DNA from 3 places in the Aminobacter sp. UC22_36 genome. Region 3 is predicted to be linked to each of the others. Evidence: riboswitches for the same ligand, from Rfam matches in the RefSeq annotation. Region 3 holds a riboswitch; each other region holds the start of a gene.

Region 1 (10,196 bases), 180 kb from region 3:
AGCAAGCTGCGACAAGCAGCGGAGCAATCATGAACACCTTGCGACTTGCCAGAACGCGCGGACCGTTTGCCGGGCTGCAACTGGCCAGCATTGTCTTCAACCTCGGCAATGCGATCACCGCGATCGTCTACCCCTGGCTGGTCTATGACCTCACCGGCAGCGCAAGCTGGATGGGCGTCGTTGCCTTCATCACGCTGGCTCCGGCGATCGTCGGCAGCGCCTTTGGCGGACTCGTCGCCGAGCGACTTGGCATTCGCCGCATAGCCGTGCTCTCCGTCGGTTTTGGTGCCGCCGCCGCCATCGCAGCCGCGCTGCTCTACAGCCTGGGCACGCTGACGATCGGCCTGCTGGTCGCCCTCGCATTTTGCGGCGCTTTCCTGGACGGCCCCGGTGGCGTGGCGATCGAGGCCCGCGTTCCGGAAATCGCGCGCCTGGCGCGCATGCCGCTGCTGCGCGCCAACGCCATCGACGACCTTGTCGACAGCGGCGCAGCCATTGCCGGGCCGGCGATCGCCGCCGTTCTGGTGGCAATGGTCGATACCTCGACCTTGCTTTGGGTCATCGCGGCGATCAATGCGGCGGCGGCGGTTCTGGTCATGCTGAGCCTGCCGCACTTCCGCTTGCGGCCGGTATCGTCCGCGGCAAAGACCGAGTTTGCCGCGGCCATGCGCATCATCTTCGGATCGGTCCAGTTGCGGACGGCCTTGCTGCTGGCCAGCCTGGGTACCGGCACCTTTGTGGCGCTCGAAGCGGTCGCGCTACCAGCGATACTGCGCGCCGAAGGTCAACCGGCCTCGATGCTGGGAATTTACCTCACCGCCGCCGCGGCAGGCGCGATAGCGGTCAACCTTGCCATGGCGATGATCGGCAAAATCCCCGGTCTGCGCGGCGTCTTCGTTGCCGCATTCGTCGGGCTTGCCGCTGGCGTTGTCATGCTGACGATCGATCGCTCGATGCCCATGCTCATTGCCTCAGGGGCCATCCTGGGCATTGCTGCGGGGCCGCTCTCGCCTGTTTTCACCACGCTGTTGCAGACCAGCGCGCCGAAGAGCCTGCGCGCTCACGTCATCGGGGCATCGATGAGCCTGATCCTGGCCACTGCGCCAATCGCTGCTCTGGTTGTCGGCGCCGCACTCGATCTGTTCGGCACAACGGCGGTGCTCAGCTCATGCGCAACAGTGCTGGCGGCCTGTGCTGCCATAGCCGCGCTGGCGCTGGGTCAAGACGGTGCGGACGGCAACAAAGGCAAACGGCGCCAGCTCAACGACCAGCCTGCGAGTTCGTTCAGGCCGCGCCAACCCTGAGCAGGTCGTGGAAGTGGATGATCCCGACCGGCCGGTCATCTTCGACCACGGGGATGGCGCTGATGTTGTGCTCGTTGAGCATCGCGGTTGCCGTGCCTGCCAGCATCTGCGGCGGCACGGTCTTGGGCTGCCGGGTCATGATGTCTTCGACATTGGTCTCGGCGAGATTCCGGTCGAGATTGCGCGCCAGGTCGCCGTCGGTGACGATACCGGCGAGCCTGCCCTGTTCGTCGACGACGACGACGCAGCCAAAACGCTTCTTGGACAGCGTCTTGACCGCTTCCGGCATCTTGGTGCCGATCGTGACGATCGGCATCTCTTCGCCCTTGTGCATCAGATCGCCGACCGGCATCAGGCTCGCGCCAAGCTGGCCGCCGGGATGGAAGGTGCGGAAGTGATCGGCAGTGAAGCCGCGCGCTTCGAGCAAGGCCACCGCCAGCGCATCGCCCACGACAAGCTGCAGCAGTGTCGAGGTCGTCGGCGCGAGCCCATGCGGACAGGCTTCCGGAGCGCGTGGCAATGACAGCACGATGTCTGCCTGACGTGCCAGCGCCGACGAGTCGCCAGCCGTAATGGCAATCAGCGGGATCGAAAAGCGCCTGGAATAGGCAACGATGCCCTTGAGCTCGGCCGTTTCGCCCGACCAGGAAAGAGCAACGATCGCGTCTTCCTTGGTGATCATGCCGAGATCGCCATGAATGGCTTCCGACGGGTGGACAAAATAGGCCGGCGTTCCCGTCGAGGCGAAGGTTGCCGCCAGCTTGGAGCCGATATGGCCGCTCTTGCCGACGCCGGTGATGATCGCCCGGCCGCTGAGCTGGCCGAGGGTCGAGACTGCCTTGGCGAATGGCTCGGCGAGTGGGCCTTCCAGCGCTGTCACAAGCGCGGCGACGCCGGCCTGCTCGATGGCGACGGTACGGAGCGCGGAGGCGATCGATGCCTGCCCGTCCGGCTCTTTTTTCAACGATCCAGCGTGCATGGCGCATGCGTTAGCGCGTCGGCGCGCGCCTGTCCATGATTATCCGCCCAAAACGAGGCGTCCACGGGCTCGGGCGAAACGCTCCGTTAACCATGGCCATTTACCAGTTGGTAAGTGCGACGCCCTTGCGTCGGCGAAGCAGTGGGAAAGATGGCGCAGATCAGGCCGGAGCAAAGGAAACACGATGCGGGGCTCCGCGTCTTGCTGGCGACAGCAAGTGTGGCAACGTTGCTGTGCGTCCTCCCCCTGCATGCCCAGGAAGTCGGTCTGCGCGGCGCAGTCAGCGACGACATCAACAACTCGCTGCTGCTCAACAAGAGGCGCCCGACAGCGCCGCAGACCGCAACGCAGGAGCAGTCCCCGATCTATCAGCCGATCAGCCCCGGTGCGGTTCCCGAGCCGGCCGACGCCGACGCCACGGACTTGTTCAGCGAACCACCCAACGCAGAGGACGCAACGACCGGCACGCCCACATCCGCCCGCCCGCCGACAACCGCACGCCAGCGCGCCAAGGAAGCGCGGGAGAAGCTGGCCGGCACCACCGAGGTGCCGGATGCCAGGCCGGCTGCGCCCGAGACAGATGACGAACTGACCACCGGCACGGTGCGCCAGGATACGGTTGATTCCGAAACGGAGGTCGAAAGCGGTCCCGAAGCCGAGCGCCAACGCGCCATCGAAGGCCGCAGGCCGCTGCCGGACCAAAACCCGTTCGAGCCGACCGGCATTCGCTTCGGCACCTTCGTGCTCAAGCCAAGCCTGGAACAAGGCGTTACCGCCACGTCCAACGCCGATTCAAGCTCGGATGGAAAGTCGGCGGTCCTGTCCGAGACGACGCTCAGGCTGAATGCCGCATCCGACTGGGAGAACCATTCGGCAACCATCGACGCCTATGGCAATTACCGCAAATCCATCTCCGGCCAGGAGGTCAAGGATCTCAGCGGCGGCATCGACGGGCGCTTGCAGCTCGACTTCGCCGACGACCTGCGCGCACTGGCGCGGCTCGGCTACAACATGCGCCCGGAATCGACCTCGTCGCCCGTGGTCATCTCGGGCACTGCCGAACGGCCGACCCTGCATAGCCTCAACGGCTCGCTCGGTGTCGAAAAGGATGTCGGCAAGTTCCGCTTCGGTATCACCGGCGAAGCGGTCAACGAAAGCTACAGCGATGCCGAACTCACTGACGGCACCACGCTCTCGCAAGAGGACCGCAATTCGACGCTGTACTCCGGCAAGGTCCGCGTCGGCTACGAGGTCTCGCCGGCGCTTACGCCTTTCGGCGAGATCGAGTTCGGGCGAAGGGTCTATGACCTGCGCTTCGACACAGCAGGCTTCGAGCGTTCGTCCAAGCGCACCGGCGCCCGCGCCGGTGTCGAAATCGACATGGGCGAAAAATTCGGTGGCGAAGTCTCGGCCGGCTGGATATCGGAGGATTTCGACGACGACCGGCTGAAGACGGTTTCCGCTGCAACCATTGCCGCCGACCTCAAATGGTCACCGATGCGCGGCACGATCGTCGGCCTGACCGGCGAGACCTTTGTCGAAGGTTCGACCACCGCCGGCGACAGCGGCTCGGTGCTCTACAATGGCCGTCTCAGCGTCGAGCGGCAGATCCGCTCCAACCTGACCGCATTCCTTGCCGGCGGCGTCGGCTATCGTGACTATGCCAGCTCCAACAACCACGAACTCAGGCTGAGCGCCGAAGCGGGCCTGACCTGGTGGCTCAATCGTTACGCCGGCCTTACCGGCAAGCTGCGCCACGAGACCTTCGACAGCACCCTGCCGTCCCGCGACAGCAAGACCAACAGCGTGTTCGTCGGGCTGAAGATCCAGCGTTAGCGTCCAGCCGGGAAACCCCCCATGTCGGCGGCAACCGCCTTCAGCGCATCCTCGCCTTGTCCGGAAAACACCTCGCTCATGATGAGATCGGCGAGCGGCAGGCGGCTGCCCCAGCCGTGCCGCTCCAGATCGGGCTTTTGCGCGAACTCACTGACATGGCCGACGCAGAGATAGGCCACCGGCACGACGTGATCGGGAATACCGAGCAACTGCTTCAACGCCTCGCGGTCGAGGATGCTGACCCAGCCGACGCCGACGCCCTCCGCACGCGCCGCCAGCCAGAAATTCTGCACGGCGCAAACCGTGCTGTAGAGATCCATTTCCGGGTTGTGCCAGCGCCCGAGCGGCGAGTTCGCCGAGCGGCTGCGATCGCAGGTGACGACAAGGTTGAGCGGGCTCTCGCAGATGCCTTCCAGCTTGAGCTTGCGGTACAGCTCGCGCCGCTCCTCGGCGATCTCAGGCAGTTCCTGTTGCCGCGCGGCAAAGAACAGATCGCGGACGTGCTCGCGTCGTTGACGATCGCGGATGACGATGAAATTCCACGGCTGCATGAAGCCGACCGACGGCGCGTGATGGGCCGCAAGCAAAAGCCGCACCAGCACTTCGTCGCCAATCGGATCGGGCAGGAAATGGCTGCGCACGTCGCGGCGCGTGAAGATGGCGCGGTAGACGGCATCCTGCGCGGCAAGGTCGAAACAGCCTGAAATGGCATTGATCTGGTCAACAAGCATCGCGTGTCCCCTGGCGAGCAAATCGGTTGCCACCGCCTGACCATGCGGTGGACGATTTCTGCCGGGCCGGTCTTCTGGCTCGAGTTCAACCCGTCGTCGGCGCCTTCCCGTTCAACATGAACAGTGGCTTGTGCCGATACGGTCCCTCTTACAGCGTTGGGCACGCCACGGATTTGCACCGTGTTCCCGATTCTCCCGCATCGCTGCGGGCACCTGGCAGGATATCTCTATCGGCAGCGGGTGCCGAAAGCCATCGTACCGTGCGTCCAATCCTGACGCACGGGCGACATTCCCGGTTATTTGCCGGACTTCATCTCGCCGAGCAGCCCTTCGATGACGCCGGCCATGCTCTTGCTGAGATCGGAACGCGACAGTGCGAAGGCGACATTGGCCTCGACGAAACCCTCCGGTGATCCGCAGTCGAAGGTGCGGCCGCGATAATGGTAGCCGTAGAAGGACTGCATCTTCTCGAGCTTCAGCATCGCGTCGGTGAGCTGGATCTCGTCGCCGGCGCCACGCTCCTGGCTAGCCAGTATGTTGAAGATCTCCGGCTGCAGGATGTAGCGGCCGTTGATGAACAGATTGGAGGGTGCGGTGCCCTGCTTCGGCTTTTCCACCATGCCTTCGATCTCAAAGCCGGTGTGGATCGCCTTGCCTTGTCCGACGATGCCGTATTTGTGCGCCTCGGCCGGATCGCATTCCTGAACCGCAATGATGTTGTTGCCGGTCTCGGCATAGAGCTCGACCATCTCGCGCATGCAGCTCTTTTCCGACTGCATGATCATGTCGGGCAAAAGCAGCGCGAAAGGCTCGTCGCCGACCAGTTCGCGCGCGCACCACACTGCGTGGCCGAGGCCAAGCGGCACCTGCTGGCGGGTGAACGAGGTCTGGCCCGGTCCCGGCTGCAGCCGCTGCAGACGTTCGAGCTGTTCAATTTTGCCGCGCTGGGCCAGCGTGTCATAGAGTTCGAACTGGACGTCGAAATGGTCTTCGATAACCGCCTTGTTGCGGCCGGTGACGAAGATGAAGTGCTCGATGCCCGCCTCGCGCGCCTCGTCGACCACATATTGAATCACCGGACGGTCAACGACCGTCAGCATTTCCTTGGGAATCGACTTGGTGGCAGGCAGAAAACGCGTGCCCAAGCCGGCGACGGGAAAAACTGCCTTGCGAACTCTTTTCATTGCATGGTCGTCCGATCGAGGAATACGGGTATCGGACGCAGACATTGCCACGCCCGAATTGATGAATACTGAATGCGTTCACATATTCGGTGACAGCGGGCAAGACATTGATCACGCGATCTTGATTGTCCAAACCGCCAGGTGGACAATGCCCCAAACCGCTTTTCGTTCCCCAAGGGGTCTATGGTAAACTGATTGCTAACCGGCTTCGGCGATGAATCGACTTTCTGATCTCTCCAAGGAGGAAAGAATGCCCCTTCGCAAAACCGCCAAAAGTCTCGCAGGCGTCGCCGCGATAGCTGGTCTTTCGCTCGCGCTGCTGTTGCCTGCTGGCCCGGCGGCGGCCGAGGCTGGCTTCCAACGCTGGGTCTCAAGCTTCCGTTCCGTCGCTGCCGACAACGGAATCTCCGGCTCGACCTATGATCGCGCCTTCCGAGGCGTCACCTCGGCCGATCCCGAGGTGCTGGAAAAGGCCCGCTTCCAGCCCGAATTCACCGCGCCTGTGTGGGATTATTTCGACAATCGCGTGCACGACCAGTCGATCGCAGTCGGCCGCGAGATGGCGCGCAAATGGAAGCCCTGGCTCGACCGCATCGAGGCCAAGTTCGGCGTCGACCGCTATATCCTGCTGGCCATCTGGTCGATGGAATCGAACTACGGCGAGATTCTCAAGAACGACAAGGTGATGCGCAACGTGGTGCGCTCGCTGGCAACGCTTGCCTATGGCGACCAGCGCCGGGCGAAATTTGCCCGCACCCAGCTGATCGCAGCGCTCAAGATCCTGCAGCGCGGCGACATCGATGAAAGCCATCTTGTCGGCTCCTGGGCCGGTGCGATGGGCCACACCCAGTTCATCCCGACCAGTTACCAGGCCTATGCCGTCGACGCCGACGGCAATGGCAAGCGCGATATCTGGAACTCCGTGCCCGACGCGCTCGCCACCGCCGCCAATCTTTTGAAAAAGAACGGCTGGCAGGCAGGCAAGACCTGGGGCTACGAAGTCGTGCTGCCTCAGGGCCAGAAATTCCCCACGGGATCGCTGACGCTCGACAAATGGGCGTCTCTCGGCGTCGAACGCGCCAATGGCAAGGCGTTCAAGCGCGGCTCAGACGTGGCCACCCTCAAGGTGCCGGACGGCCGCGGCGGACCGGCATTCCTGATGACCAAGAATTTTTCGGTCATCAAGCGCTACAACAATGCCGACAAATACGCGCTTGCCGTCGGTCTACTTGCCGACGAGATCGCCGGCTACGGTGGCCTGGTGCAGGACTGGAAGCGGCCGTTCACCAAGCTCAGCTTCGAAGAAAAGCAGGAGTTGCAGAAGCGGCTGTCGGCGCATGGCTATTATGACGGCAAGAGCGATGGCAAGATCGGCGAAGGTTCGCGCTCGGCGATCAAGGCGTTCCAGGCACAGCTGGGCTTGACGCCGGACGGCCATCCGAGCATGGAAGTGCTCAATTCGCTGCGGCGCAATTAGCAACCGGAGGCTGCATTTGGCATCGACGCGTCGGTCAAGGTTTTCGCTGTTGCGCCTGACGATGCCACTGGTCGCGGTGGCGGTCGCCTTGACCGCCATTTCGTCGACGATGCCAACGCCGGCAGTCGCCCAGGAAGGCATCTTGCGCAAGTGGTCCTTGCGCGACCTGTTCATGCCGCGGCGCGAACCACGCGTCGACCCCTTCATCCTGGAGCAGCCGCAGACCAGGAAAAAGATCCGCAAGACCCCGCGCAAGCCCAAGGCCACTGCCGGCAATGTCGGCAGGGCCGCCGACCCCGCCGTGCCGGTTGTCGAAAAGCTGCCTGACGCACGCGTCGTGCTGGTCATCGGCGACTTCCTTGGCGGCGGCATCGCCGAAGGCTTGGGCACCGTCTTTGCCGAGAACGCCAAGATCCGCATCGTCGACAAGACCAACGGCTCGTCGGGCCTGGTGCGCGAGGACTATTACAACTGGTCCGAGAAGGCCAAGCTGCTGATCGAGCAGGAAAAGCCGGCCGCCGTCATCGTCATGATGGGCTCCAATGACCGCCAGCAGATGCGTGTTGGCGACGCCCGCGAGCCGTCGATGAGCGCTGCCTGGACCAAGGAATACACCGCGCGCACCGAGGCCCTGGCCAAGACCATTTCCGACACCAAGGTGCCGTTCCTGTGGGTCGGCATGCCGGCCTTCAAGTCGCCGAAGATGAGCACCGACATGCTCGCCTTCAACGACATCTACCGCGCCGCCACCGAAGCCGCCGGCAGCGAATTCGTCGATGTCTGGGACGGTTTTGTCGATGAGGCCGGCGCTTTCGTTACCAGCGGCCCCGACATCAACGGCCAGCCGGTGCGGCTGCGTTCCGACGACGGCATCAACGTCACCCGCGCCGGCAAGCGCAAGCTCGCCTTCTTTGCCGAAAAACCACTGAACAAGTTGCTCGGCATCACCCCGCAAGGCACCGAAACCGTGGTGCCGGCGAGCCTGCCGCAGGCGACGCCAGGCGAACTCAACGTGCCGGTCAATATCGACCGGACGGTGCCGGTCTCGCTGTCGGACCCCGAACTCGACGGCGGCACCGAATTGCTCGGCGCGCAAGCCTCGCCCAAGGGCGACCCGCGCTCGCCCGGCGAAAAACTTGTCGTGCAAGGCATCGCGCCTGCGGCAGCACCCGGACGTGTCGACGATTTCTCCTGGCCGCCGAAGCCGCTGCCAGCGACGCAGAGCACCGAAACCACCACCGCCATCATCAGGCGATAGTTCAGACCGGGAATGAAAAAAGGCGCCTTGCGGCGCCTTTTTGTTTTTGTGGATTGCTGAAACCTCAGCGCGGCAGGACGCTCGAACCCATCAGATCGGTGTCGATCGAATGCGCGGCCTGGCGGCCTTCGCGGATCGCCCAGACGACCAGCGACTGGCCACGGCGTACGTCGCCAGCGACGTAGAGCTTGTCGACATTGGTCTTGTAGTCGCGCTCGTTGGCGGCGACATTGGTCGAACGGCGGTTGTCGGTGGTGATCTCCAGCTTGCCTTCGAGTTCCTTGACCATGCCGTTGGCGAGCGGGCCGGCAAAGCCGATGGCGATGAAGGCAAGATCGGCGCGGATGACGAACTCGGTGCCCGGGATCGGCTTGCGCTTGTCGTCGACTTCGCAGCACTTCACGCCGGTCAGCTGGCCTTCTTCGCCGATGAACTCCAGCGTCGCCACCTGGAACTCGCGCTGCGCGCCTTCGGCCTGCGACGACGAGGTGCGCATCTTGGTCGCCCAATAGGGCCACACGGCGAGCTTGTTTTCCTTTTCCGGCGGCTGCGGGCGGATGTCGAGCTGGGTGACGCGCACGGCACCCTGGCGGAACGCCGTGCCGACGCAGTCGGACGCGGTGTCGCCACCACCGACAACGACAATGTGCAGGCCGCTGGCGACGATCGGCTCGGCGGGCCAGGCAACCGACTGGATGTCTTCACCGCCGACCCGCTTGTTCTGCTGGACCAGATAAGGCATCGCGTCGTGCACGCCTTCGAGATCGTCGCCCGGAATGCCGGCGGGACGCGGTGTCTCGGAGCCGCCGCAATAAAGCACGGCGTCATGCTCGGCCAGAAGTTCGGTGACCGGCTTGTCGACGCCGACATTGACGCCGCAATGGAAGGTCACGCCCTCACCGCTCATCTGCTCGACGCGGCGGTCGATGTAGTGCTTTTCCATCTTGAAGTCGGGGATGCCGAAACGCAGCAGGCCGCCAGGACGGCTCTCGCGTTCAAAGACATGAACGTCGTGGCCGGCGCGACCGAGCTGCTGCGCGGCTGCCATGCCGGCGGGACCCGAACCGATGATCGCCACCTTCTTGCCGGTCTTCTTCTCCGGCGGATACGGCCTGATGTAGCCGGTCTCGTAGGCCTTGTCGGCGATCGCCTGCTCGACGGTCTTGATGGCGACCGGAATGTCCTCGAGGTTCAGCGTGCAGGCTTCCTCGCAAGGTGCGGGGCAGATGCGGCCGGTGAATTCGGGGAAATTGTTGGTCGAATGCAGGTTGCGGATCGCGTTGTCCCAGTCGCCATTGTAGACGAGATCGTTCCAGTCCGGGATCTGGTTGTGCACCGGGCAGCCCGTCGGCCCATGACAGAACGGAATGCCGCAATCCATGCAGCGCGCGGCCTGCTTTTCGACTTCCTTGTCCGACATCGGCAGC
Region 2 (10,196 bases), 1.9 Mb from region 3:
CCGGCGCCGAACAGGTCGCCGACGACATTCATGCCGGCCATCAGCGGACCTTCGATGACATGCAGCGGACGCTCCGCCCTCAGCCGCGCCTCGTCGGTGTCGGCATCGATGAACTCGGTGATGCCATTGACCAGCGCGTGGCTGATGCGGCTCTCGACCGGCCAGTCGCGCCAGGCGAGATCACGCTCCTTGGCCTCCTTGCCGGCCGTGCCCTTGTAGCGTTCCGCCAGTTCCAGCAGCCGCTCGGTGGCGGTGCCGCCGGCCTTGGGCGCGCGGTTGAGCACGACGTCCTCGCAGGCCTCGCGCAGCTCCGGATCAATCGATTCATAGACGGCAAGCTGGCCGGCATTGACGATGCCCATGTCCATGCCGACCTGGATGCAGTGGTAGAGGAACACGGCGTGCATGGCTTCGCGCACCGGCTCGATTGCCGCGGAAGGAAAACGACAGGTTGGACACGCCGCCCGAGATGTGGACATGCGGCAGGGTCGCAGTGATCTCGCGGGTCGCCTCGATGAAGTCGACGCCGTAATTGTCGTGCTCCTCGATGCCGGTGGCGACCGCGAAGATGTTGGGGTCGAAGATGATGTCTTCCGGCGCGAAGCCGGCCTGCTCGGTCAGAAGCTTGTAGGCGCGGGTGCATATCTCGACCTTGCGCGCCCTGGTGTCGGCCTGGCCCTGCTCGTCGAAGGCCATGACGACGACGGCGGCGCCATAGGCGCGGCAAAGCCTGGCGTGATGCAGGAAGGCCTCTTCGCCCTCCTTCATCGAGATCGAATTGACGATCGGCTTGCCCTGGACGCATTTCAGCCCGGCCTCGATGACCTCCCATTTGGAGCTGTCGATCATTACGGGCACACGCGCGATGTCGGGTTCGGCGGCGATCAGGTTGAGATACTCGACCATCGCCTTCTTCGAGTCGATCAGGCCCTCATCCATGTTGATGTCGATGATCTGCGCGCCATTGACGACCTGGTCGCGGGCGACGTCGAGCGCTGCGGCGTAATCGCCGGCAGTCACCAGTTTGCGGAACTTGGCCGAACCGGTGACGTTGGTGCGCTCGCCGACATTGACGAAGGGAATCTCGTCGGTAAGCGTGAACGGCTCGAGACCCGACAGGCGCATCTGCGGCTTGAGCTCCGGCACCTGGCGCGGCGGATATTTGGCCACTGCTTCGGCGATGGCGCGGATATGCTCCGGCGTCGAGCCGCAGCAGCCGCCGACGATGTTGATGAAGCCCTCGCGCGCGAACTCCTCGACCTGCGCGGCCATGAATTCCGGGCTCTCGTCATACTGGCCGAAGGCGTTGGGCAGGCCGGCATTGGGATAGGCGCAGATGAAGGTCTCGGCGACATCGGACAGTTCGGCCAGATGCGGGCGCATGGCGGCCGCACCGAGCGCGCAGTTGAGCCCGACCGTAAACGGATCGGCATGGCGGATCGAATTCCAGAAGGCCGACGGCGTCTGGCCGGACAGCGTACGGCCGGACAAGTCGGTGATGGTGCCCGAAATCATCACCGGCAGGCGTACGCCCTTTTCGATGAAGATCTCATCGCAGGCAAAGATCGCCGCCTTGGCGTTGAGCGTATCGAAGATGGTCTCGATCAGGATGATGTCGGCGCCGCCGTCGATCAGGCCGCGCAGCTGTTCGCCATAAGCGATGCGCAGGTCGTCGAAGGTGACTGCGCGGTAGCCGGGATTGTTGACGTCGGGCGAGATCGAGGCGGTGCGGTTGGTCGGCCCGAGCGCGCCGGCAACGAAACGGCGCTTGCCGTCCTCCTGCTGCGCCCGGATGACGGCGCGGCGGACCAGCCGCGCGCCGTCGCGGTTGAGCTCATAGACCATGTCCTCCATGCCGTAATCGGCCTGGGCGATGGAGGTCGACGAAAACGTGTTGGTCTCGATGACGTCGGCGCCGGCGATGGCGTATTTGTAGTGGATCTCCTCGATCGCCTTGGGCTGCGACAGGATCAAAAGGTCGTTGTTGCCCTGCTGGTAGCAGGCGCAACCGGTGAACTTGTCGCCGCGGAAATGATCCTCGTTGAAGCCGAGCCCCTGGATCTGGGTGCCCATCGCGCCATCAAGGATCAGGATGCGTTCGCGCGCCGCAGCTTTCAGCGCCGCAAGCACCTCCGAGCCGTCAGGCTTGGCGGCAACCGACCCAAACAGGGCGTCGAGCGAGGTGGCGTTTTGCGACACTTTTCATCCTTTCGGCGACAAAGCCGTCAGGTCACATAAAGACATCTTTATGTCAATATGTCGAGAGCATCGTTATCGTATTTGCGACCGCGCGTTATGCGCCCAGCCCACGGGCTACTCCTGTTGTTTCAGCAGGTAGGTGTCCATGATCCAGCCATTTCGCTCGCGCGCCTGCTTGCGGATGCGCTCGATGTCGCCGACGACCTCGCGCAATTTGCCCGACACCAGGATTTCATCAGGCGTGCCGACATAGGCACCCCACCAGATATCGAGATCCCCATCGAGACCGGCGAAGGCGCCTTCGCCATCGAGCATGACCACGACGCTGTCGGCATTGTTGGGAAAACCCTCTGCAAGCTTGCGACCGGTGGTGATGGCGATCGACTGGCCGATCTTGTTCAGCGCGACCTTGTGCCGGGCGGCAAGCGCCTGGACGCTGGTGATACCAGGAATGACATCATATTCGAGTTCGAAACCACCCTTGGCCTGCAGTCGATCGAGGATGCGCAAGGTGCTGTCGTAGAGCGTCGGATCGCCCCAGACCAGGAACGCGCCGCACTCGTCTTCCTCGAGTTCCTCCATCAGCAGCTGTTGGTAGACGCCTTCGACAGCGTCGTGCCAATCCGCCACGGCGGTGCCGTAGTCCTCCGCCGCCGGCCGGCGGCGCGGCACGTCGAACGCGACGGTGCGATAGCTCTGGTCGCGGATGAAGCGTTCGCAGATCTCGCGCCTGACACGTGCCAGCCCGTCCTTCTCGATACCCTTGTTGGGGATGAAGAAGACGTTGACGCGGTTGAGGGCATCGACAGCCTGGATCGTGACATAGTCGGGATTGCCCGCACCGATGCCGATGACAAGAATCTTTCGCTTCATGACGGCATGGCCCTGCCGCCCGCCGTGCCACCGCCAAGCTCGGCGGCGAGGTCGAGGAACAATTGCCTGAGCTGCCTTGGACCCGGATGCCCACCCGCATACTCGGCGAGGCGGCTGGCCTGTCGCGATGCGGCCTCGTAAAGATTGCCGCCTTCAGGTTGCGCGACCAGCCACGCCAGGAACACCTGTTCGGGTTCGGGCATGACCGGAGCAACGGTAGGACGGTTCCAGTTCAGTCCCATGCCAGAGCTCCACCGTTCTGGTATTCGATGACGCGGGTTTCGAAGAAGTTTTTCTCCTTCTTGAGGTCCATCGCCTCCGACATCCACGGGAAAGGATTCTCGACTTCGGCGAAGACCGGCTGCAGGCCGAGCTGGGCGCAGCGCCGGTTGGCGATGAAGTGCATGTAAGTTTCGCAAAGCGCTGCATTGAGGCCGAGGAAACCGCGCGGCATCGTATCGCGGCCATAGGAAGCCTCAAGCTCGGCCGCCGTGCGGATCATGCCGCGGATCTCGTCCTGGAACGCCGGCGTCCACAGATGCGGGTTCTCGTGCTTGATTTGGTTGATGACGTCGATGCCGAAGTTGAGATGGATCGACTCGTCGCGCAGGATGTACTGGTATTGTTCGGCTATGCCGACCATCTTGTTGCGCCGGCCCAAGGACAATATCTGGGCGAAACCGGTGTAGAACCACATGCCCTCGAAGATGACGTAGAAGGCGACGAGGTCGCGCAGGAAAGCCTGGTCGGCCTCGGGCGTGCCGGTCCTGAAATCCGGGTCGTCGAGATGCTGGGTGTGCTTCAGCGCCCATGCCGCCTTGTCGGTGATCGAAGGCACCTCGCGGTACATGTTGAACAGCTCGCCCTCGTCCAGGCTGAGGCTCTCCACGATGTACTGGAAGGTGTGGGTGTGCACCGCCTCCTCGAAGGCCTGGCGCAGCAGATATTGCCGGCATTCGGGATTGGTGAGGTGGCGGTAGATGGCCAGCACGATGTTGTTGGCAACCAGGCTCTCCGACGCGGCAAAGAAGCCGAGATTGCGCTTGATCATGCGCCGTTCGTCGTCGGTCAGCCCATCCTTCGACTTCCACAGGGCGATGTCGGCCTGCATCGACACTTCGGTCGGCATCCAGTGATTGTTGCAGCCGGCGAGATATTTCTCCCAGGCCCAGCGGTATTTGAGCGGCAGAAGCTGGTTCACGTCGGCACGGGCGTTGATCATGCGCTTGTCGTCGACGCGGACGCGGCAGCCACCGCGTTCGATCACACCCAGCCCGGTGGCATCGGCAAGCGGGACGTCGCCTGTGAAGGCGGGGTGGATGGTTGCGGCGGCAGCCTTTGGATCAGACCAGTCGAGCATCTTGTTGTTCCTCTTCCTGATCGCCGCTTACTGGCAGGCTTCACATTCGGGATCGTCGATGGCGCAGGCCTTGCCCCATGCGGCATCGGCGTTGACGATGATTGGGGCTGACGCTGCAACAGCGACAGCGGAGACGGAATTGAGCTTGCCGTCGGTGCCCTTCAGCGTCGACTTCTCGACATGCGAGGCCGAGCGCGAGCGCAAATAGTAGGTCGTCTTCAGGCCCTTGTTCCATGCCAGACGGTAGAGCGCGTCGAGCTTCTTGCCGCTCGGATTGGCGATGTAGAGGTTGAGCGACTGGGCCTGGTCGATCCATTTCTGCCGACGCGACGCCGCTTCGATCAGCCAGACACTGTCGATCTCGAAGGCGGTAGCGAAGAGCGCCTTGAGATCGTCGGGGATGCGGTCGATCTGGCCGATCGAGCCGTCGAAATATTTGAGGTCGGAGACCATGACCTCGTCCCAAAGGCCGCGCGCCTTCAGCTCATGCACCAGTGCCGCGTTGACCACGGTGAAGTCGCCGGACATGTTCGATTTGACGAACAGGTTCTGGTAGGCCGGCTCGATCGACTGCGCGACACCGCAAATGTTGGAGATGGTCGCCGTCGGCGCGATGGCCATGGTGTTTGAGTTGCGCATGCCTGTCTTCCTGACGCGCTTGCGCAAGGCATCCCAGTCGAGCGTCAATGCCCGGTCCATGTCGACACCGGGGCGCGCCTTGGCCAGCAGGTCGATGGAATCGATCGGCAGGATGCCCTTCGACCACAGCGAACCGTCAAAACTCGGATAACGCCCGCGCTCGGCAGCAAGGTCGCAAGACGCCGAAATCGCGTTATAGGAGATCGTTTCCATGCTGGCGTCGGCGAAGGCCACCGCCTGATCGGAGGCATAGGGGATCTTCAGCGCCTGCAAGGCATCCTGGAAGCCCATCAGACCGAGGCCGACCGGACGATGCTGCAGGTTGGAGCGCCTCGCTTCGGGGATGGTGTAGAAATTGATGTCGATGACATTGTCGAGCATGCGCATCGCCGTCTTCACGGTGCGGGCGAGACGGTCGAGGTCGAGACCTTCGGCTGCGATGTGATTGGCGAGATTGACCGAACCGAGATTGCAGACGGCGACCTCGTCCTTCGAGGTGTTGAGGGTGATTTCGGTGCAGAGGTTCGACGAATGCACGACGCCGATGTGGCCTTGTGGCGAACGGATATTGCAGGGGTCCTTGAAGGTGATCCATGGATGCCCGGTTTCAAACAGCATGGTTAGCATCTTGCGCCACAGGTCGAGCGCCTTGACCGTGCGGAACACCTTGATGCCACCAGCCAGAGCCTTCACCTCGTAGGCTTCGTAGGCCGCCTTGAATGCCGTGCCATAGAGATCGTGCAGGTCGGGCACCTCGTCGGGCGAAAACAGCGTCCATGCGCCATCGGCCTCGACGCGCTCCATGAACAGGTCCGGCACCCAGTTGGCGGTGTTCATGTCGTGGGTGCGGCGACGGTCGTCGCCGGTGTTCTTCCTGAGGTCGAGGAATTCCTCGATGTCGACATGCCAGGTTTCGAGATAGGCGCAGACAGCACCCTTGCGCTTACCGCCCTGGTTGACGGCAATCGCCGTGTCGTTGGCCACCTTGAGGAACGGCACCACACCCTGGCTCTCGCCATTGGTGCCCTTGATGTGGGCGCCGAGGCCGCGCACCGGGGTCCAGTCGTTGCCGAGCCCACCGGAATATTTGGCGAGCAGCGCATTGTCCTTCACCGCCTTGAAGATGCCGTCGAGGTCGTCGGCGACGGTAGTCAGGAAGCAGGAGGACAATTGCGGGCGCAGCGTGCCGGAATTGAACAGCGTCGGCGTCGAGGCCATGAAATCGAAGGACGACAACAGGTCATAGAACTCGATGGCGCGGCTCTCGCGGTCGATCTCGCGCCCAGCCAGGCCCATCGCCACGCGCATGAAGAAGGCCTGCGGCAGTTCGAAACGCTTGCCCCTGGTGTGCAGGAAATAACGGTCATAAAGCGTCTGCAGGCCAAGATACTGGAACTGCAGGTCGCACTCGGGTTTAAGCGCGGCACTCAGCCTGGCAAGGTCGAAACGGCCAAGTTCGGGGTCGATCAATTCGGCCTTGATGCCGGTGGTGATGAAGGCGGGGAAATAGGAGGCGTAGCGCTCGGTCATTTCGGCCTGGGTGGCCTGCTCCGGCCTGCCGGAGACGAAGCTCAGCGCCTCGCGCCGCAACCGGTCCAGCAAAAGCCGGGCGCTGACGAAGGCGTAGTTCGGCTCGGTCTCGACAAGCGTGCGCGCGGCGAGGATCGGCGCCAGCGAAAGCTCGTCCACGGTGATGCCGTCATAGAGATTGCGCCTGGTCTCGGCCAGGATGGCAGCCGCCGAGACGGCCTCGAGCCCGGCGCAGGCCTCATCGACGATACGGGCTAGGCGCGTCTCGTCCAGCGGAGCCAGGCTGCCGTCATCGGCCTTGACCTGGAGCGCCGGTGCGGCGACCTCGACCGACACAACCTTGGCGGCGGCGCGCTCACGCGCACGTTCCTCGCGGTAGAGCACATAAGCGCGGGCGACCTTGTGGTGCTCCGAGCGCATCAGCGCCAGTTCGACCTGGTCCTGGATTTCTTCGATGTGGAAGGTGCGGCCCGCGTCGGCACGCCGGGTCAGGGCTGAGACGACCTGTGCCGTCATGTCTTCGACCACCTCATGGACGCGGCGCGAACCCGCCGCCACGGAGCCCTCTGTGGCGAGAAACGCCTTGGTCAGCGCCACAGTGATCTTGGTCGCATCGAATGGCGTCACCGAGCCGTTGCGCCGGATGACGCGGAAGCCAGGTTCGGACGCGGCCTTAGGACTCTGGCTGAGCCCGGACGGTATCCTGTCGGTCCCGTTGCTGTGAAATGTAGAGGTCGCCGGCATCATCTTCCCCGATGGTTTGGGGGCGAAGGGCCTCGAGCGGACGCTGCCGGATTTCGACCGGCGCAAGCCGGCAGAACGCAAGCGCACCACCGGACACCCCGCCCGTGGACGTTCAGAATCTATCGCGGCAGGTCTCCTGGCTCACAGGTCATTACCGCTGTCTGGCCTTCCCAGCGCCCATTGGCGCCAGTGGCACTACGCGACAGCAACTCACTGCTTACAGTTGCGGGGGCAGCGCCGGCATTGCGAAATCGCTCACCGGCTTCCCTCTTAGCTCCCGAGCTGGAATCAACTCGGAAGACCACGATGTCTACATGTAGTATGACTGACTGGTGTCGTGTCAACAGGTGGAAAAATCATTTCCACCTGTTCGACCACTCAACGCCGGCGGCCGATCAATCCTGACGTAGTCGCGCCACAGCGCCTGATAGAGCGAGCACTCGGCACTCAGGGGTTCATGGCTGCCAACACCAACGATCCTGCCTTCGTCGAGCACGGATCGTGTCGGCCGAACGCGCCGAAAAGAGATGATGGGTGACGATGATGACGAGGCGGTCGCGGCCGAAGGACAGAAGCTCGCGCTCGAGCGACATCGCCGATGCGGCGTTAAGTCCGGAGGAAGCCCCCCAGAAACGAAAAAAGCGGGCGCCAGCCCGCTTCCCTCTGGGTCCTGAGACTTGCACACCGCCGGTACATTCGTGGTCGGCCAGCCGTCAATCAGGGCAAATTCAACAATCCGCGGCAAAACCCGACATCGTATCTCGACGCGCGTTTCACTCCCGGCGGACTGCCGATGGGGCTCATATGGGGAGGGGCGTCGGATAAGACAATAGGATTGCCGACGGTTGCAAGGCCGGCATCGTCGAACTGACGCCGACCGACTGGCCATCCTGCCTAGCGCATCGGCTCGAAAATCGGAAACAACTTTCGGAAAGCACGATGCGTAGATTTAAAGACTAGAGCGTCGTTTGTGGCAGTCCGGCCAGGCAGGTGCCGCTTGCTACTTTGCAGCGCGGGCTACGCGCTTCTTCTTGGGTTCTACGGGTTTCAGAGCCTCGGCGGCGCGGTCAGCCTCGTCCTTGGCCAAGCGCAATTCCCGCAACTTTGCGGTCTTGATGGCCCGGGCTTTTGCTTCCGACTGATATTCGGCCATGGCGCTGTTGCGCTCCGCTGTCTTCTTCTGTGCCTCGATCGAACGAGACTGAGCTTTTTCCAGAAAATTTTCCATGACTACATCCAATATCTGAAATCCTCTTCGTGCGCGGAAAATAAAAATTCCACTGCGCCTTAAATAAGGTTTCTCAGCCCGGAATTCAAATTTCTCGGCTATTTGTCACTGAATCAGGTTTTTAAGCGCCTCTGGCACCTGTTATTTTTGAATACTCTGGCGCCTGCGGAATAATTTTTGGCACTCCTGTCATTCGAGTGCCAAAGGGCGTACATAGAGGATGCGGTCCCCTATGCGCCGACTGCAGAAAGAATCTTCATGAAATTCCGACCACTTCACGACCGCGTCGTCATCCGGCGCGCCGAAGGCGATATCACATCCAAAGGCGGCATCATCATTCCCGACAATGCCAAGGAAAAGCCCCAGCAAGGCGAAGTCATTGCCGTTGGCCCAGGCACGCGCGACGAAAGCGGTAAGCTGATCCCGCTCGACGTCAAGGCTGGCGACACCGTGCTGTTCGGCAAATGGTCGGGTACCGAAGTCAAGATCGACGGCGCCGATCTCCTGATCATGAAAGAGGGCGACGTCATGGGCATCGTCGACACGAGCGAAGCGGCCAAGAAAGCCGCCTGATCCGGCTCTGCCGCCTCAAGAACGAACTGGACCAAAATCATGTCTGCCAAGGAAATCAAATTTTCGACCGATGCCCGCGACCGCATGTTGCGTGGCGTCGAACTGCTCAACAACGCCGTCAAGGTAACGCTCGGCCCGAAAGGCCGCAATGTCATCATCGACCGCGCCTATGGTGCGCCGCGCATCACCAAGGACGGTGTCACGGTCGCCAAGGAGATCGAGCTTTCTGACAAATTCGAGAATATGGGCGCGCAGATGGTGCGCGAAGTGGCCTCGAAGACCAACGACCTCGCCGGCGACGGCACGACGACAGCAACAGTGCTCGCCGCCTCCATCCTGCGCGAGGGCGCCAAGCTGGTGGCCGCGGGCATGAACCCGATGGACCTCAAGCGCGGCATCGATCTTGCTGTCGCTGCCGTGGTCAAGGACATCCAGGCGCGGGCCAAGAAGGTCAAGTCGTCGGACGAGATCGCCCAGGTCGGCACCATCGCCGCCAATGGCGATGCCACCGTCGGCGACATGATCGCCAAGGCGATGGACAAGGTCGGCAATGAAGGTGTCATCACCGTCGAGGAAGCCAAGACCGCCGAGACCGAACTCGACGTCGTCGAAGGCATGCAGTTCGACCGTGGCTATCTCAGCCCTTACTTCGTCACCAACGCCGACAAGATGCGGGCCGAACTGGAAGATCCCTACATTCTCATCCACGAGAAGAAGCTCGGCAATCTGCAGGCGATGCTGCCGATCCTCGAGGCCGTTGTGCAAAGTGGCAAGCCGCTGCTCATCATCTCGGAAGACGTCGAAGGCGAGGCTTTGGCCACACTCGTCGTCAACAAGCTGCGTGGCGGCCTCAAGGTCGCCGCCGTCAAGGCGCCCGGCTTCGGCGATCGCCGCAAGGCCATGCTCGAGGACATCGCGGTTCTGACCGCCGGCCAGCTGATCTCGGAGGACCTCGGCATCAAGCTTGAGAATGTCACCATCGACATGCTTGGCAGGGCAAAGCGCGTGCTCATCGACAAGGACACGACCACGATCATCGACGGCTCCGGC
Region 3 (10,196 bases):
CGGCATGGTCGAGCAGGCGCGTTCGGCCGGCGTCAAGCTGACCGTCGTCGAGGCCGGCGGCTACCCCAATCTCGACCGCCAGATCGAGCAGATCCGCACCTGCAGCGCCAATGCCGATGCGCTCATCGTCGGCACCGTGTCTTATGAGGGGCTGACGCCGACGATCAGGGAAATCGCCAGGCGCATCCCCGTCATCGCGGCGGTCAACGACATCGACGACGCCGGCATCGCGGCGAAATCAGGGGTTTCGTGGGAGGAGATGGGCCAGTCGATCGGCGCTTATCTCGCCCGCCTGCACCCGACAGGCTCGATGCCGGTCTCCGTCGCCTGGTTCCCCGGCCCCAAGGGTGCCGGCTGGGTCAAATTCGTCGAGGCAGGTTTCCGCGGCGCGCTGAAACAGAGCTCGGCAAACATCGACGCCGTCAAATGGGGCGACACCGGCGTCGAGATCCAGCTGCTGCTGATCGAGGAACTGCTCGAGGCCCAGCCCGACATCGACTACATCGTCGGCAGCGCGCCGACCGCCGACGCTGCCGTCAGCATCCTGAGGGCACAGGGGCGGGCCAACCACGTCCAGGTGCTGGCCGACTACTTCACCCACGGCACGTTCCGCGAGATCAACCGGGGCAAGGTGGTGGCGGCGCCGACTGATTCACCGCCGCTGCAAGGCCGCATCGCCATCGACCAGGCGATCCGGGCGATCGAAGGCACGCTGCACTATCGCCATGTCGGGCCGCCGGTCCAGGTGATCGACCGGACCAATGTGCAGTCGCTCGACCTCGAGCGCTCCCTGGCGCCGGCCTGGTTCAAGCCGACCTTCGAGGTCCAGTAAGACCGGCACCGTCACACTGCCAGCCCGCGTCGCCCTTCGCCCACGACGATCCGACGACGAAACGACCAAGGTCGTAACGGCTGACTTCGGCTGTGGGGTGACAGACGATCCGGCATTTGCCATCACTGAGCTTTCGGCAAGGAGGCTCAGGCGATGATGATGACGGGATCGATGTGCAGGGCGGCACGCGCCCTGGTGGAGATCAGCCGGCAAAGGCTCGCCGCAGCCTCCCAAATCGCAGAGCCTGATATCGAGGCCTTCGAACGCAAGATCAGCATCCCCAACGATGCGGCGGTCAGCGCCTTGCAAGCGGCACTGGAACATTATGGTGCCGTCTTCATCCCCGAAGACGGTGGCAATGGTGCCGGTGTCCGCCTGAAGTTCAGCCGCTCGGTGACCAGGAGGCTGTCGACGCTGGAGGGCGAGGGTGGCCCCGCGGCCAGCGACGACGTTCCCTGACAAGGTGCCGTGCGCGGCTGCGGTGGGCTTGAGGCCATCCGCCGATGTGGACTAGCTTGCGCCATGCGGTTGTTGCTGGCCCTGATGCTGTCTGTGCTCTCGTCGGCTGCGCTGGCGCGCGACTGCGTCGTGCTGCTGCACGGGCTCGCGCGCACCGACACATCCTTCCTGCTGATGGAGCAAACGCTCGGCAGGGTCGACTACGCCGTCGTCAATGATACCTACCCTTCGGTCGATGCGCCGATCGAAAGGCTGATCGCGCATGTCGATGCGTCGGTGGCCGGTTGCGGCAGCGCTGCCAGGGTCAATTTCGTCACCCATTCGATGGGCGGCATCCTGCTCAGGGCCTGGCTGATCGGCAACCGGCCGGCAAATCTCGGCCGGGTGGTCATGCTTGCGCCGCCCAACCATGGCTCCGAGGTCGTCGACACGCTCGGTGATCTCAGGCTGTTCGAGATGATCAATGGCCCAGCCGGCATGCAACTCGGCACCGGCCCCGACAGCGTTCCGAACCGCTTGGGCGCAGCCGACTTCGAACTCGGCATCATCGCCGGCGACCGCACGTTCAACCCGATCCTGTCGACCATGTTCAACGGTCCCAATGACGGCAAGGTTTCGGTGGAAAGCACGAAACTTGCAGGCATGGCCGACCACATCGTATTGCCGACGACGCACACCTTCATGATGAACAATCCGCTGGTCATCGCCCAGACGATCAACTTCCTGCGCACTGGGCGGTTCGATCATCAGCTGACGCTCGGCGACCTTGTCCGGCGCGGCCTCGGCAATTGAGCCGTCGAGCGGCGCCCGGCAAACCGGGCGAATTCCGGGCCGGGCGCATTCCAGGCCTGCCGGTTGTCGACGACAACTGGCGCCACCATGGACCTGTGACAGATCGGCCTGGCCGTCCGTTGCCACAGCCACGCATTTCCAAGAGTTCAACTGGCCCAAGAGTTCAACTGGTCCAAGAATTCAACTGGCTTCCGCGCGGAGTTGAACTCCAGCTTTCCGCCTTGAACATCGGATCTTCAAAAAATGCTGCCAAGGCAGCAAATGCCGCTCCTGTATAGTCCCGCATGGCAACTTGACTTTACCTTGGCTGCCGCTAGGTTGCCGCCGTCATGGTCTTCCGTCTTCTCGGCGGAAGCTAAGAGGGAATCCGGTGTGAAACCGGAGCTGACCCGCAACTGTAAGCGGTGAGCCGATCGTCCATATGTCACTGGCAGTCATTGCCGGGAAGACGGGCGACAAAGGCTGCGATCCGTGAGCCAGGAGACCTGCCTGACAGAGTGAGATTCCGTGGTCGGGGTGTGCCACAGGAGTGACGGTTCCAGCTCGGAAGTCCGCATGCGGCTTTCGTTTGGCCCGCATTTCCGCAGCCCCGCCATGGCAGGCAGAGGTTGGCGCGGCGATGTCGGGAAGTTCCCCGGGAATTCGAGAGTTTCAGCAGGCGCGTCTCACGTCGCCGGCTGTCATTGCCATGCTGCGCCTCGTCTCCCCGGTGTTGGCCGGGCACGGACGCGCTGACGTTCTCGAACGTTGCGCCCCCATTTCAAGCAAGGAGAGATCATGAAAATCAGTCATTGGGCCCTGTGGCTCGGCCTCGCCGTGGCGTCGGCCATCGGCCTGGCGCCGGCTGCCGCGGAAACCTTCACCGACGATGCCGGCCGCAAGGTCGAGCTGGAATTGCCGATCAAACGCGCCGTCATCTTCAACCGCTACGCGGTCGAGTTCGCCCGCGCCATCGGCGCCATCGACAAGGTCGTCGGCGTCGACGCGAGCACGATGCGCGACCCGGCCTACTGGCCGCAGTTCAAGGAAACCGACATCGTCGGCCAGGGCCAGACCCAGCCCAATTACGAGGCGATCGTGGCGCTCAAGCCCGACGTGGTGATCATTCCGCGTAATGGCGTCTACGAGGAAGCGGCGCGACAGCTCGAGGCGTTCGGCATTCCGGTGCTGGTCGTCACCGCCTGGGACACGCTGCAGCATGTCGAGAACGTGACGCTGTTCGGCAAGCTGTTCGGGCAGAAGGCAAAGGCCGACGCACTCAACGCCTATTACACCAGCTACATGGATCTGCTGGCCGAGCGCCTGAAGGGCGTCGAGCGCAGACGCGTCTATCTCGAGGAGGTCCGCGACCTGGTGACGGTGACGCCCGGCTCGGGCTGGCACGACATGATCGAGGCCGGTGGCGGCATCAACGTCTTCGGCGACATCGACGTCAAGAAGGAGCCATCCTCGCGCGGCAACGAAAACAGCTTCACCGTCGATCCTGAGGAGATCATCGCGCGCAAGCCCGATCTGGTGATCAAGCTGCAGCCGGGGTCTTACAAGACGATCCCGCAAGCGAAGTTCGTCGAAAGCTGGAAGGCCATCGTCGCCCGCGAGGAGATTTCGGGCACACCGGCTGGACAGGCAGGCAATGTGCGGCTGATCAACTACTATTTGGCCGGCGGCTCGTCCAAGGTGACGGGCGCGCTGCAGGTCGCCAAATGGCTCTATCCCGAAAAATTCGCCGACGTCGATCCTGAAGCGGCGATGAAGGAATGGATCGAGATCTATCAGGGGCTGCCGTTCCAGGGCGGCATGACCTACCAGGGCACCGCGTCCAACTGACGACCTGCACGCCGCCGCCCGAGCGGTCGCGGCGTGCGCTTCCCAACCCGGAGCCCACTGACCATGGACATCGCAACCACCACCAGCCTGGATCGCGGCTATTCCCACGGCATTTCCAGTCGCTACCGGCAGGCTGGCCACCGCAGGCTGGCGGTCATCCTGTGTTCGTTTCTTGCGCTTCTGGTGGTGGCGGGATCCGTCGCCATCGTCGGCATCGCCGAAACCGGGCTTTCGACCCTGCTTGCGATCGTTCTGCAGAAGATCACCTTCGGCCATTTCGTCGCCGAGGTCGACCCGCAGCAGGCGCGGGTTCTTGTCCATCTTCGCCTGCCGCGTGTCGTCATGGCGATGGTGGCCGGCGGTTCGCTGGCATTCGCCGGCGTGCTGATGCAGGCGATCACCCGCAACCCGCTGGTCAGCCCCTATACGATCGGCGTGTCCTCGGCGGCCGCCTTCGGCGCTTCCATCGCCATCATGTTCGGTGTCGGCTTCAGCGCCGCCGGGCTCTATTTCGTGCCGCTGACGGCCTTCCTGTTTGCACTGGGCTGCGCCGTGCTGGTGTTTTCGATGGCCTGGCTGCGCGGCATGGGCGCCCAGACCATGGTGCTGACCGGCATCGCGCTGATGTATCTGTTCTCCGCCATGACCGCGGCGGTGCAGTTCGTCGCCACCCAGGAGCAACTGGCCCGGGTCGTGCACTGGACCTTCGGCAGCCTCAACGGCATCGGCTGGGATGCTGTCGCTGTGGCCGGACTGGCCTTGCTGGTCGCCTTGCCGCTCGCCCAGTCGAAGGCATGGCAGTTCAACGCGCTGACCAGCGCCGGCGACGATGTCTCGCGCTCGCTTGGCATCAACGTCGCCTTGCTGCGCGGTCTCGCCGTCGTCCTGTCGGTGGTGGTGTCGGCGGTGGTCATCAGCTTCACCGGGGTGATCGGCTTCGTCGGGCTGATCGGGCCGCATGTCGCCCGCCTGATGATCGGCAGCGACCATCGCTACCTCATCCCCTTCTCGGCAATCTGCGGCGCCATGCTGCTGCTTCTGGCCGACGCTGTCGGGCGCATGGCGTTCAGCCCGACGGTCATCCCGGTGGGCATCGTCGTCGCCTTTGTCGGCGTGCCGCTGTTCCTTCATTTGATCCTGTCGCGACGCTCGGAGTATTTTTCATGAGCGCCTATCTTGCCATCGACAAGGTCAGCTTCGGTTATGGCAGCCGGACGGTGTTGCGCGAGGTCTCGGTCGGACTGGCAAAGGGCGACATCCTCGGCCTCATCGGGCCCAACGGTGCCGGCAAGTCGACACTGGCGCGGGCCGTCCTTGGCCTCGCCACTGTGTCTTCGGGCCGCATCGTGCTGGATGGCGTGGACATCCGCGGCATGTCGCCGAAGGCGCGTGCGCAACGGATCGCCTATGTGCCGCAATCCTCGCCCCTCAGCTTCCCGGCCACCGTCTTCGAGACCTGCCTGCTCGGCCGGACGCCGCATATGGGCGCCAGGCCCGGTGCGAACGACCTGAGGGTGGTCGAAGACCTGCTGAGGCGGCTCAGGCTGGAGAGCTTCGCCTTTCGTCCGATGTCCGAGCTGAGCGGCGGCGAGCGCCAGCGGGTGATGCTGGCCCGGGCGCTGGCACAGCAAACCGACATTCTCGTGCTCGACGAGCCGACGAGCGCGCTCGACATCGGCAACCAGCTCTTCACCTTGCGTGTCGTGGCGGAGATCGCGCGCGAAAGAGGGGTGACGGCGCTGGTGGCGATACACGACCTTTCGCTTGCCGCGCGGTTTTCCGACAGCCTGCTTTTGCTCGACAAGGGTGTGGTGGTCGGCCATGGCGACTGGCAGAGCACGCTCACCGAAAAGATCGTGCGCGACGTCTATGGCGTCGATGTCGAGATCGGCCTGCTGAGGGGCGTGCCGGTGTTTGCCCCGCACGAGCCGGCGTGATGCGGCTGGATGTTGCGGGCTTTGCCCGAGGCGGCCGAACCGAAAGCCATGAGCGGGTGCTTCACCTGTGCGAACAGGTCGAGCGCATTGGCTTCGACGGCATCTGGTTCAACGAGTTCCATTTCCAGTACCCGCCGCAAGCCTATCCGTCGACAATGATGCTGGCCTCGGCCATCCTTGCCCGGACACAGCGCCTGCGCGTCGGAACCTCCATCGTGGTGACGCCGCTCTATCACCCGTTGCTGCTGGCCGAGGACGTGGCCCAGCTTCACTGGCAAAGCGGCGGCCGCTTCGACCTCGGCATCGGCCGTGGCACGCATCCGGCGACGCTCATGGCTCTGGGCATTGCGGCAGAAAGCACGCGAGATCGTTTCGAGCAGTCCTATGGGATCATGCGTGATGCCTGGGCGACGGGTGCCAGGATCGAGGAAGGTTCGTGCTGGCCGGCGTCGGACGTTTCGGTCGGGCCGCTTTTGGCCGGCGAGACGGTGCCTGTTTATGTCGCGGGAACGTCAAGGGATACGCTTGGCTTTGCTGCCAGCGAGGGATTGCCGCTGCTGCTCAGCCTCGATCCGCCGGAAGGCGCGCAACTGGCCACCTATCATACGATCCTTGCCGAAGAGGGCCACGCCTGCCGTTTGCAGGCCTCGTCGCTGTCGCGCTACGTCTGCATTGCCGCAACGACAGCGCAGGCGATGGCCAAGCTCGACGCGTTCATCCCGCGCCTCTACGAGCGCCGCATTGCCTCGGCGCGGGCCGCCGGACGGCCCGCCGATCAGATCGTCATGCCCGACCGGCAGACGGCCATGGCCCGCCAGATCATCGCCGGCTCGCCCGACGATTGCGTGGCGCAGCTCACGACCTTGCAATCCGGCACCGGTATCAATGCTGCCCGGCTGGTGTTCAACGGCAATGGCATCGTCGACATGTCGGCGGCGATCGCCGACATGGAGCTTTTCGGACGCGCGGTGCTGCCGGCGCTGCGGGGCTGAACCGGACCCGGCTGCGCGCGCCTTACGCCGTCTCTTGCGCCGCGTCGGCGCGGTCGGCCTTGCGCGCCACCACCCAGCCGAGCAGTGCGGCGCCAAGCAGGACGACTGCCGCGAGGTAGAAGGCGAGGCCGGGGTAGGGCATCGACGTGCCGTCGCGTACGGTCCAGGCATAGACGGCGCCGAAAAACAGCGGCGAAGCGACGCCGGCGATGCTGGCCACGCTCATATTGGCGCCCTGCAGCTGGCCTTGCTCGAATTCGGAAACGCGCTGGGTCATCAGCGACTGCGTCGTTGGCATGGCAAGGCCCCAAAGCGCGTTGGGGATGATCGCCAGCGCGAACCAGAAGCCGGTGGGCGCAAGGCCCATGCAGGCGATGCCCAAGGCGCCGGCAAACAGGCCGAAGACCATGGTGGCGCGGTCGCCGAAGCGCTTGACGACGGGGCCGACGATCAGGCCCTGGACGATCATGTCGAGCACGCCGACCATCGCCAGCAACGTGCCGACCTCCCAGGCATGCCAGTTGTAGCGGTAGGCGGCGTAGAGCACGAACACCGCCGAAAAGACGTGGTGGGAGAAGTGCAGCAGGAAGGTCACCGCGGCGAGGCCGGTCAGCTCAGGGTGCGAGCGCAACAGCATCATCGCGCCGAACGGATTGGCCCGGCGCCAGGAAAACGACATGCGCTTTTCCAACGGCAGCGATTCCGGCAGGACAAAAGCGCCGTAGAGGAAGGCGAGCCCGCTCATCGCCGCCGCTACCCAGAACGGGGCGCGCGGTGAGATCTCGCCGAGGAAGCCGCCCATCAGCGGGCCAGCGACGAATCCGGCGCTGAAGGCGGCACCGATCAGGCCATAGGCGCGGGCGCGGCCCTCGGGCGGGGTGATGTCGGCCATATAGGCAAAGACGGTGGTGAAGCTCGACGAGGTGACACCGGCGACGATGCGGCCGAGCGCCAGCCACCACAGGTTGGGCGCCACAGCCATCAGCACATAGTCGGCGGCAAGGCCCGCGGTCGACAACAGGATGACGGGGCGGCGGCCGTAGCGGTCCGAAAGCGAGCCGATGATCGGCGAGCAGACGAACTGCATGAAGGCCCACAGCGCAATGAAGACGCCGTTGATCCAGCCGGCGTCGGCGTTGGAGCCGGCAAACTCCTCGATCAGCGACGGCAGCACCGGGATGATGATGCCCATGGCGATGATGTCGAGAACGGCGGTGACGAAGATGAAGGCGATCGCCGCCTGGCGACGCGAACCTGATATGGACATTGTGGTGGCCTCGATGGAGGAGCCTTATAAAAACAACCAGTCGCGCGATCCAGCCGTGGCGGGGAATATTATCCAAACCTACTGACATTGGGGCACGGGCGGCCAAGCGCTGACCCAAGCCTTCCCGCACCAAGGTTGCCGGCCTACAAATGCCGTCGGATTCAAGATACGGGCGCGCCGCGCGCCGTTCTACAACTCCGCCAACACGACAGCGCCGCGCGTCCCATGGGAGGCGCAAAGGATGCTGTAGAATTTTGAAACTGATCCTTTCCGAAAATCGATTGCGATTTTCGGGGCCATGCACCAGGGAGCCTGCCATGCTGCGCAAGACGGATTTCTTCATCGACGGAAAGTGGGTCGCGCCAACGGTCGCGAAAGAGCTCGACGTCATCAACCCGGCCGACGAGCAGCCCTTCGCGGTGATCTCGCTGGGCTCGTCCGCCGATGTCGACAAGGCGGTGGCCGCAGCGCAACGCGCCTTCCCGGCGTGGAGTGCGACCAGCCGCGAACAGCGCCTGGCGCTGCTTGAAAAGCTGCTCGCCGCCTACAACAGGCGCGTGCGCGACATGGCCCAGGCGATTTCCTGGGAGATGGGCGCGCCGATCAAGCTGGCGCTGGAATCGCAGGCAGCCAGCGGCTCGGGCCACATCGAGAGCTTCATCGAAGTGCTGAAAAATTTCGAGTTCGAGGAACCGCTCGATGCGAAGAACCCGCAGGAGCGCATCGTGCGCGAGCCGATCGGCGTATGCGGGCTGATCACGCCGTGGAACTGGCCGATGAACCAGGTGGCGCTGAAGGTCGTGCCGGCACTTGCCGCCGGCTGCACGGTGGTGCTGAAGCCGTCGGAAATCGCGCCGATGTCGTCGATCGTGTTCGCCGAGATGATGGAGGAAGCCGGCTTCCCGGCCGGCGTGTTCAACATGGTCAATGGCGACGGGCCGACCGTCGGCGAGGCGATGTCGCGCCACCCCGGCATCGACATGATGTCGTTCACCGGCTCGACGCGCGCCGGCGTCGCCGTGACCAAGGCGGCATCCGAGACGGTCAAGCGCGTCGCGCTGGAGCTGGGCGGCAAGTCGCCCAACATCGTTTTCGCCGACGCCGACCTGACCGACGCGGTGACGCGCGGGCTGGCGCATTGCTTTGAAAACACCGGCCAGTCCTGCAACGCGCCGACGCGCATGCTGGTGCAGCGTCCGGTCTACGACAAGGCCGTCGACATCGCGGCGAAATATGCCGCCACCGTCAAGGTCGGTAATCCGGCCGAGGATGGCGACCATATCGGCCCGCTGTCGTCCGACGTCCAGTTCGACAAGGTGCAAGGCATGATCGACGCCGGCATCAAGGAAGGCGCGCGCGTCGTTGCCGGCGGGCTCGGCCGGCCCGAAGGCTTCAACCGCGGCTATTATGTACGCCCGACGGTGTTTGCCGACGCCAACAACGACATGCGCATCGCCCGCGAGGAGATCTTTGGGCCGGTGGTGGCGATGATCCCGTTCGAAACGGAAGAAGAAGCGATCGCCATTGCCAACGACACGCCCTATGGCTTGTCGGCCTATGTCCAGACCGGCGACAGGGCGCGCGCCCAGCGCGTGGCGCGCAAGCTGCGCGCCGGCATGGTGCAGATCAACGGCACCGACCGGCCCTATGGCAGCCCCTTCGGCGGCTACAAGCAGTCGGGCCTCGGCCGCGAGGGCGGCAAATGGGGGCTGGAGGATTTCCTCGAGGTCAAGGCGATCAGTGGCTTCGAGGAAGGGCTGGGCTGATCCCGGCGTTTAGCCGCAAGAGCAGCGCAAGAGGCTCCCCCAGCGCAAGAGGCTCCCCCTCGGCGAAGCCGTGACGGAGAGGGGGGGCTTGCGGTGAGGGATCAGACTTGGCTCGCGCCTAGCCCTCGTTCCGTCTCAGATAGTCCCCGGCAATCTCGCGCATCCTCGTGCCGTCGATGCTGTCGGCGTGGCCGCCATGGGCGACGCGCACCGGCAGGGTCATGAGCCGGCGCATGGTGGCGCAATAGGCGGTGCGGTCGGAATCCGGCATGTCGTCGACCAGCAGCCCGCCATGGATGGCGTCGCCTGAAAACAGCGTGCCGT

What was found. Region 3 has a riboswitch for cobalamin ahead of ACHMW7_RS10060 (ABC transporter substrate-binding protein). Riboswitches for the same ligand answer to the same signal wherever they lie in the genome.
Region 1: linked by a shared signal. The riboswitch ahead of bluB (5,6-dimethylbenzimidazole synthase) and the one ahead of ACHMW7_RS10060 (ABC transporter substrate-binding protein) in region 3 are both predicted to bind cobalamin.
Region 2: linked by a shared signal. The riboswitch ahead of ACHMW7_RS27500 (ribonucleoside-diphosphate reductase subunit alpha) and the one ahead of ACHMW7_RS10060 (ABC transporter substrate-binding protein) in region 3 are both predicted to bind cobalamin.

Annotation. Positions count from the first base shown of each region.
Region 1 is NZ_CP171996.1:1,573,831-1,584,026, reverse strand. Features, by position in the region: gene ACHMW7_RS10900 (MFS transporter) at 30-1,304, shown strand; gene ACHMW7_RS10895 (SIS domain-containing protein) at 1,285-2,283, opposite strand; gene ACHMW7_RS10890 (outer membrane beta-barrel protein) at 2,434-4,119, shown strand; gene bluB (5,6-dimethylbenzimidazole synthase) at 4,116-4,850, opposite strand; cobalamin riboswitch at 4,897-5,082, opposite strand; gene galU (UTP--glucose-1-phosphate uridylyltransferase GalU) at 5,147-6,034, opposite strand; gene ACHMW7_RS10875 (lytic murein transglycosylase) at 6,285-7,511, shown strand; gene ACHMW7_RS10870 (DUF459 domain-containing protein) at 7,528-8,769, shown strand; gene ACHMW7_RS10865 (glutamate synthase subunit beta) at 8,834-10,196, opposite strand, start outside.
Region 2 is NZ_CP171996.1:4,899,357-4,909,552, forward strand. Features, by position in the region: partial or broken gene metH (methionine synthase) at 1-2,199, opposite strand, end outside; gene cobF (precorrin-6A synthase (deacetylating)) at 2,314-3,072, opposite strand; gene ACHMW7_RS27490 (hypothetical protein) at 3,069-3,314, opposite strand; gene ACHMW7_RS27495 (ribonucleotide-diphosphate reductase subunit beta) at 3,305-4,432, opposite strand; gene ACHMW7_RS27500 (ribonucleoside-diphosphate reductase subunit alpha) at 4,460-7,345, opposite strand; cobalamin riboswitch at 7,454-7,666, opposite strand; gene ACHMW7_RS27505 (hypothetical protein) at 8,346-8,573, opposite strand; gene ACHMW7_RS27510 (co-chaperone GroES) at 8,832-9,146, shown strand; gene groL (chaperonin GroEL) at 9,186-10,196, shown strand, end outside.
Region 3 is NZ_CP171996.1:1,397,739-1,407,934, forward strand. Features, by position in the region: gene torT (TMAO reductase system periplasmic protein TorT) at 1-832, shown strand, start outside; gene ACHMW7_RS10050 (XRE family transcriptional regulator) at 986-1,291, shown strand; gene ACHMW7_RS10055 (esterase/lipase family protein) at 1,355-2,083, shown strand; cobalamin riboswitch at 2,397-2,591, shown strand; gene ACHMW7_RS10060 (ABC transporter substrate-binding protein) at 2,861-3,910, shown strand; gene ACHMW7_RS10065 (FecCD family ABC transporter permease) at 3,974-5,077, shown strand; gene ACHMW7_RS10070 (ABC transporter ATP-binding protein) at 5,074-5,847, shown strand; gene ACHMW7_RS10075 (LLM class flavin-dependent oxidoreductase) at 5,847-6,839, shown strand; gene ACHMW7_RS10080 (TCR/Tet family MFS transporter) at 6,862-8,106, opposite strand; gene ACHMW7_RS10085 (aldehyde dehydrogenase family protein) at 8,424-9,872, shown strand; gene ACHMW7_RS10090 (MBL fold metallo-hydrolase) at 9,991-10,196, opposite strand, start outside.